One region of the Streptomyces canus genome, then DNA from elsewhere that is predicted to be linked to it. Evidence: riboswitches for the same ligand, from Rfam matches in the RefSeq annotation. Region 1 holds a riboswitch; the other holds the start of a gene.
What was found. A riboswitch is a leader RNA that binds a small molecule or an ion and turns the genes downstream of it on or off. The one in region 1 is predicted to bind S-adenosylmethionine.
Positions count from the first base shown of each region.

Region 2: it holds a riboswitch for S-adenosylmethionine, as region 1 does, so the genes downstream of both, thrC (threonine synthase) here and OG841_RS33860 (aminotransferase class V-fold PLP-dependent enzyme) in region 1, are expected to answer to the same signal.

Region 1 covers NZ_CP107989.1:7,411,594-7,415,309, reverse strand. The annotation lists gene OG841_RS33865 (serine/threonine-protein kinase) at 1-168, opposite strand, end outside; gene OG841_RS33860 (aminotransferase class V-fold PLP-dependent enzyme) at 236-1,597, opposite strand; SAM riboswitch class IV at 1,718-1,834, opposite strand; gene trpD (anthranilate phosphoribosyltransferase) at 1,906-2,970, opposite strand; gene qcrB (cytochrome bc1 complex cytochrome b subunit) at 3,188-3,716, opposite strand, start outside.
Region 2 covers NZ_CP107989.1:5,601,259-5,604,974, reverse strand. The annotation lists gene OG841_RS25645 (cold-shock protein) at 149-355, opposite strand; gene OG841_RS25640 (ubiquitin-like small modifier protein 1) at 799-1,074, opposite strand; gene thrC (threonine synthase) at 1,119-2,402, opposite strand; SAM riboswitch class I at 2,420-2,578, opposite strand; gene OG841_RS25630 (glucosyl-3-phosphoglycerate synthase) at 2,716-3,660, shown strand.

The DNA of each region.
Region 1 (3,716 bases):
ACGGAAGGTGCGGTCCTCGGCGTGCTCGGCCCGTACGACCTTCACGGCCAGTCGCAGCCCGCCCCGCGCCTCGGCGAGATACACCTCGCCCATGCCGCCGGACCCGAGTCTGCCCAGGACCTCGTAGGGCCCGATGGTCCGCGGGTCCGTCTCGCGCAGCTCCTGCACCCCGTGCTCCCCCTGCTTTCCGTACGGCTGCTGAGGGGGAGCGTATACGCGCGCCGGACGTCAGAAGTCAGACGGCCGGGACGCAGCGGCCGTCCTCGGTGCGGTACGTCCACTTCGCACCGTCCGCGACCAGTTCCTTCACGGCCTTCACGAACCGCTCCACGTGCTCGTCCGGTGTGCCCGCGCCGAAGCTCACCCGGATCGCGTTGAGGGACTTCTCGCCGGGCGCGGCCTCGGGGGCGCCGCACTCGCCCTGGGACTGCGGGTCGCTGCCGAGGAGGGTGCGGACGAGGGGGTGGGCGCAGAAGAGGCCGTCGCGGACTCCGATGCCGTACTCGGCGGAGAGGGCCGCGGCGAAGTGGGAGCTGTTCCAGCCCTCGACGACGAAGGAGATCACGCCGACGCGGGGGGCGTCGTCACCGAAGAGGGAGAGGACGCGGACCTCGGGGACCTCGGCGAGGCCCGCCCTCACCTTCTCGATCAGGTGCTGCTCGCGGGCGACCAGCGTGTCGAAGCCGGCCTCGGTGAGGGCCCGGCAGGCGGAGGCGATGGAGTAGGCGCCGATGACGTTCGGCGAGCCGGCCTCGTGGCGGGCGGCGCTCTCGTGCCACTCCACGTCCACTCCCCCGTCCTCGCGCCGCGTGACCTTGCGGCTGGCGCCGCCGCCCGCGAGGTAGGGGTCGGCGGCCCGGAGCCAGTCCGCGCGGCCGGCCAGGACACCCGAGCCGAAGGGGGCGTAGAGCTTGTGGCCGGAGAAGGCGACCCAGTCGACATCGAGGTCACGGACGCTCAACGGGTGGTGCGGGGCCAGCTGGGCCGCGTCGAGCACGATGCGGGCGCCGTGGGAGTGAGCGGCTGCCGCAAGCTCCCGTACGGGCCACAGCTCACCGGTGACGTTGGAGGCGCCGGTGACGCACACCAGGGCCGGGCCCTGGGGGTCGCGGTCGGCGAGGGCCTTCTCCAGCGTCTCCACGGCCTGCCGCGGGGTGCGCGGGGCGTCGAGGTAGGTGACCCGGGCGTCCTTCCACGGCAGCAGCGAGGCGTGGTGCTCGGTCTCGAAGACGAAGACCTGGCAGTCGGCGGGGAGCGCGGCGGCGAGGAGGTTGAGCGAGTCGGTGGTCGACCGGGTGAAGACCAGCTGGTCGTCGTCCCGGCAGTCGAGGAACTCGGTGACGGTCCTGCGGGCGTTCTCGAACAGGTCGGTCGACAGCTGCGAGAGGTAACCGGCACCGCGGTGCACGCTGCCGTAGTAGGGCGCGTAGGCCGCCACGTCGTCCCAGACGCGCTGGAGGGCGGGGGCGCTGGCCGCGTAGTCGAGGGCCGCGTAGGTGACCTCGCCGCCCGTGACGAGCGGGACGGTGACATCCCGGCCCAGAACGGGCAGATGGTCACAAATGGTCCGGGCGGGGGCAACGGTGGAGACAGACATGGGGGACTCCCGTGAAAAGAAAGGTGAGATGGGTGTGCGGAGGCGGGGCTCGGCGCCCTATCGCATTCGCTTGCTCACGGAAGACTCCCTCGAATGACCAGGACCCCTGGTTTCGAGAGGGGCCCGCGCTTGCCGTAGACCTCGCTGCCTACGGCCTGGTCTTCACCCGGGGCACCCCGCCACGGACGGAGGGTTGCCGGACAGTCGGCCGGGGCCTCATGACTGTCACTCATGACCTGGTACAGGAACGTACGTGAAGTGATCGCGGTCCCGCAACCCGTGTCCGGATGACGGGACCGCGCTGCCCGCTACGCGTTGCTCGCGGCCACCCAGCGATCCAGCGTGCGCCTGGCGGACCCGGAGTCGATCGACTCGGCGGCCTTGGTCATGGCGGCGCCGATCTGCTCGGCCAGCGTCCCCGACCCCGGGTCCAGCGCCACCAGCGCCGCCGCCGAGTTCAGCAGTACGGCGTCCCGGACGGGGCCCGTCTCGCCGTCCAGGAGCCGCCGCGCGACCTCCGCGTTGTACGACGGATCCGCGCCCCGCAGTGCCTCCACCGGGACCAGCTCGAGGCCGACGTGCCGCGGATCGAAGCTCTCCTCGGTGACCTTGCCGTCGCGCACGACCCACACCCGGGACGTGGACGTCGTGGTCAGCTCGTCGAAGCCGTCGTCGCCGCGGAAGACGAGGGAGGAGTTGCCCCGCTCGGCCAGGACGCCGGCGATGAGCGGTGCCAGGCGGGGGTCGGCGACGCCCACGGCCTGCGCCTTCACCTTGGCCGGGTTGGTCAGCGGACCGAGCGCGTTGAAGGTGGTCCGGATCCCCAACTGCCCTCGCGCTGCGGCCACATGACGCAGCGCCGGATGGAACTTGATCGCGAAGCAGAAGGTGATCCCGGCCTCCTCGGCGACCTCGGCCACCCGCTTCGGCGTCAGCTCCAGATTGACGCCGAGCTTCTCCAGGACGTCCGAGGCGCCGGACGCGGAGGAGGCGGCCCGATTGCCGTGCTTGACGACCTTCGCGCCGGTGCCGGCGATGACGATCGCCGACATCGTGGAGATGTTCACCGTCTTCGCGCCGTCGCCGCCCGTGCCGACGATGTCGACGGTCCGGCCCGGCACCTCGATGACGTTCGCGTGCTCGTACATCGTCCGGACCAGCCCGGTGATCTCCTGGACGGTCTCGCCCTTGGCGCGCAGCGCCACCGCGAACCCGGCGATCTGCGCGTCCGTGGCCTCGCCGCGCATGATCAGGTCCATCGCCCACGCGGTGTCGTCGGCGGACAGGTCACGGCCCTCCAGCAGGCCGTTGAGCAGAGCGGGCCAGGAACGGCCCGCCGCGGTGTCGCCTCCAGCGGGGGTCACAGCGCTCATGGGGCCGCTCCAGATGTCGTAGAACAATGTGCTCCCACCCTATCCAGCCCGGGGCACGGCAAAGGGCCCCGTCCGGCGTTCGGACGGGGCCCACGGTCTCCTCCCCCTCCCAACCGCGTGTACCGGACTTCGCCCCACCTCCGCCGCTCAGCGCATGGCAAAGGGCCCGTCCAGTGTGTCGGACGGGCCCTTCTACCGCGCGTGGCGAGCGCAGCGATCAGTGGTGGCCGTGGCCGCTCGTGATCTCCTTGTACTCCTCGACGGTGGGCTTGGGGATCTGGGACTCCTCGCCGTAGTACGCCTCGCTCAGCTTGGCGCGCAGCTTCTGGGAGCCCTTCACCTTGCGCTCGACGCCGTTCTCGTCGACCGTGGCACCGATCGCGGCCGGCTCGTACTGGTCGTGCGCCGTGAGCGTGTGCAGCTGCTCCTGGCTGAGCGGCTCGTGCACCTCGATGAACTCACCGTGCGGCAGGCGCTTGATGATGCCGGACTCGCGGCCGTGCAGCACCTTGTCCTTGTCGCGGCGCTGGAGGCCGAGGCAGATCCGCTTGGTGGCGATGAACGCGAGGACCGGGGCGACGAAGAACGCGACCCGGACGAACCAGGTGATGGCGTTGATCGACAGGTGGAAGTGGGTGGCCCAGAGGTCGTTTCCACCACCGATCAGCAGCACCATGTACCAGGTGATCCACGCGACGCCGAAGGCGGTACGCGTCGGCGCGTTGCGCGGGCGGTCCAGGATGTGG
Region 2 (3,716 bases), 1.8 Mb from region 1:
CGCAGCGGACGCGAACCCGCTCAGCCCCAGCACTCGACGGAACACCACTCCGGGCATGCCGAAGGGCCCGTACCCCATGACTCCCTATGGGGGACGAGCCCTTCGAAGAAGAACAGAAGAACGACGCTGTTGTTACCCGGCGCGTGCTTCAGCCAGTCGCGAGACGAACCATGTCCGCCTGCGGCCCCTTCTGACCTTGCGAGATCTCGAACTCGACCCGCTGGCCCTCTTCAAGGGTGCGGTAGCCGTCCATCTGAATCGCGCTGTAGTGGACGAATACATCCGCACCACCGTCGACCGCGATGAAGCCGTACCCCTTCTCCGCGTTGAACCACTTGACGGTGCCCTGAGCCATGCCTAACTCCCCTATTACTGGCCCTTGCACGGATCCACACTTCGTGGATCCGGGTCAGACCTCACCCCCCACATGGTTGGGGGCGTGCGCCGGAACGCGTCGACCGCGGCTGAATGTATCTGTCCAACTGCCGTCTGCAACAGGTCAATCGGACGAGAATTCTGGACGGAAGGGGTCCGGAATGTAGCGAGAATTCGCCTGAATTCGGGGCAAGTCGGGCCCCATAAAAGACACATAAGGCACTTAAGACGCGCACACTTTGGCTACTTCTCATCGCATGTGGAGCGAGAACTCATATGCACGCGGCAAGAAAAAAGCCGCCGCTTCCCCAACTGTACCGCGCTCAACCATAGAGAATTGCCCCCTCCGCTTCTCTCGCGGAGGGGGCAATCGGATGAACACTCGGTAATTACCGTTACCGAAGGTAATGACCAGTCATACGGTCACCCTCCGGCGACGGCCGGAATGATCGAGACGCCGGCCCCGTCGGGCGTCGCCGTCTCCAGCCCCTGCTCGAACCGCACATCGTCGTCATTGACGTACACATTGACGAACCGCCGCAGCTTGCCCTGGTCGTCGAGAACGCGCGCGGCGATACCGGTGTGGTTCTTCTCCAGATCGGCGATGACATCGGCGAGGGTCGCACCCTCGGCCTGCACCTCGGCCTGCCCGCCGGTGTAGGTGCGCAGGATGGTGGGGATTCGGACGGAAACGCTCATGTTTCAGGACCTCCGGTCGGGGTGAGGGCTTTCAGGGGCGGCGACTACGCGAGGCCGGCCTCGCGGAACGAATCCAGGTTGGGGCGGATCGTGGCGGTGAGACCCGTACCCGCCACCGCGTCCAGCGTCTTCAGACCGTCACCGGTGTTCAGCACGACGGTCGTCAGCGAGGGATCCAGCAGACCGTTCTCGATCAGCTTCTTCGCCACGCCGACGGTCACGCCACCGGCGGTCTCCGCGAAGATCCCCTCGGTCCGCGCGAGCAGCTTGATCGCGTCGACGACCTGCTCGTCGTTCACGTCCTCCACCGCACCGCCGGTACGACGCGCGATGTCCAGCACATACGGACCGTCCGCCGGGTTCCCGATCGCCAGGGACTTGGCGATGGTGTTCGGCTTCTGGGGCCGGACCACGTCGTGGCCCGCCTTGTACGCGACCGACACCGGCGAGCACCCCTCGGCCTGCGCGCCGAAGATCTTGTACGGCTTGTCCTCGACGAGCCCGAGCTTGATCAGCTCCTGCAGACCCTTGTCGATCTTCGTGAGCTGCGAGCCGGAGGCGATCGGCACGACCAGCTGGTCCGGGAGCTGCCAGCCGAGCTGCTCGCAGATCTCGTACGCCAGGGTCTTGGACCCCTCCGCGTAGTACGGCCGCAGGTTGACGTTGACGAAGCCCCAGCCCTCGCCGGCCGGGTCGCCGATCAGCTCGGAGCAGAAGCGGTTCACGTCGTCGTAGTTGCCCTCGATGCCGACGAGCTCGCCGCCGTAGATCGCGGCCATGACGACCTTGCCCTGCTCCAGGTCGTGCGGGATGAACACGCAGGAACGGAACCCGGCCCGGGCCGCGGCGGCACCCACGGCGCCGGCGAGGTTGCCGGTGGAGGAGCAGGAGAGGGTGGTGAAGTCGAAGGCGCGAGCGGCCTCGATGGCCTGCGCGACGACCCGGTCCTTGAAGGAGTGCGTCGGGTTGCCGGAGTCGTCCTTCACGAAGAGCTTGCCGGCGTCGACACCCAGCTCGCGCGCGAGGTTGTCGGCCTTGACGAGCTTGGTCCAGCCGGGGTTGATGTTCGGCTTGTCCGCCACGTCCGCGGGGACGGGCAGCAGCGGGGCGTAGCGCCAGATGTTCGCGGGTCCCGCCTCGATCTGCTTGCGGAGCTCCTCGGTGTCGTAGGCCGAGAAGTCGTACGCGATCTCGAGCGGGCCGAAACACTCCTCGCAGGCGAAGACCGGGCCGAGCGGGACGCGGTGGCCGCATTCGCGGCAGCTCAGCGCCGCGGCGGGACCCAGATCGACGGAGTTCGTGGTGCTTGCAACAGTCTGCGCAGCCATGGAGGCGAGGCCCTTTCTCCTCATCTTCCTCACGACGCATCTCGCCGTGAGACGGATTTGGCACCTTCCCGAGCCGGGAGCCTCGCGGAAACGATCGTCAGCGATCGCTACGAGAACCGACTGGAGGGTTGCCGGGGCTTCATCGGGCCGTATCCCTCTGCCCCTCTGGATGAGCGGTATGAAGTTGTGAACGGCGGGCCACCCAGGACATGCGATGGTCATCCGCGTTGTTCAAGACTGTAACCGACGGCCAGGACAGTTGAGAGAGACGTCCGAACCGCGAGATGGATCAAAGGCAGAGGAGCCGCGCACTGTGCTGAACGAAGTCGAGCGCTGGCTGGCCACGCGTTCCTGGTCCGTGACCGATCGCCCGCTGCACAGGATCATGGCGGCGAAGCGGGGCACGGGCCGGACGGTCAGTGTTGTCCTGCCCGCGCTCAACGAGGAGGAGACGGTCGGTGACATCGTCGCCGTGATCCGTCATGACCTCATGCAGCAGGTCCCGCTCGTCGACGAGATCGTCGTCGTCGACTCGGGATCGACCGACCGCACCTCCGAGGTCGCCGCCGCGGCCGGTGCGCGGGTCGTCCACCGCGACGACATCCTCCCGCGCATACCCGCCGTGCCCGGCAAGGGCGAGGTCCTGTGGCGCTCCCTGCTCGCCACCTCGGGGGACATCGTCTGTTTCATCGACGCCGACCTGAAGGAGTTCTCCTCGGACTTCGTCTCCGGCATCGTCGGACCGCTGCTCACCGACCCCGAGGTCGACCTGGTCAAGGGCATGTACGACCGCCCCCTGGGCGGCGCCGCAGGGCAGGGCGGCCGGGTCACCGAGCTCATGGCGCGTCCGCTGCTGAACATGCACTGGCCGCAGCTGGCCGGTTTCGTGCAGCCGCTGGGCGGCGAGTACGCGGCCCGGCGCTCGTTGCTGGAACAGCTCCCGTTCCCCGTCGGCTACGGCGTCGAACTGGGCATGCTGGTCGACGCCCTGCACCTGGTGGGCCTGGACGCGCTCGCCCAGGTCGACGTCGGAGTGCGCAAGCACCGTCACCAGGACGGCCAGGCCCTGGGCCGGATGTCCGCCGCGATCTACCGCACCGCCCAGCTGAGGCTGGCCCGCGGCCATATGATCCGGCCCTCCCTCACCCAGTTCGAGCGGGGCCGCGACGGCTTCGAGCCGCGTACGTACTCCGTGGACACGGAGGAGCGGCCGCCGATGGTGGAGATCGCGGAGTACGCGGAGCGTAGGGTCGCGTGACGGACCGGGTGACAGAACGGGGCGTTCCGTATACGTCCGCGCACTGAGCGCAACCG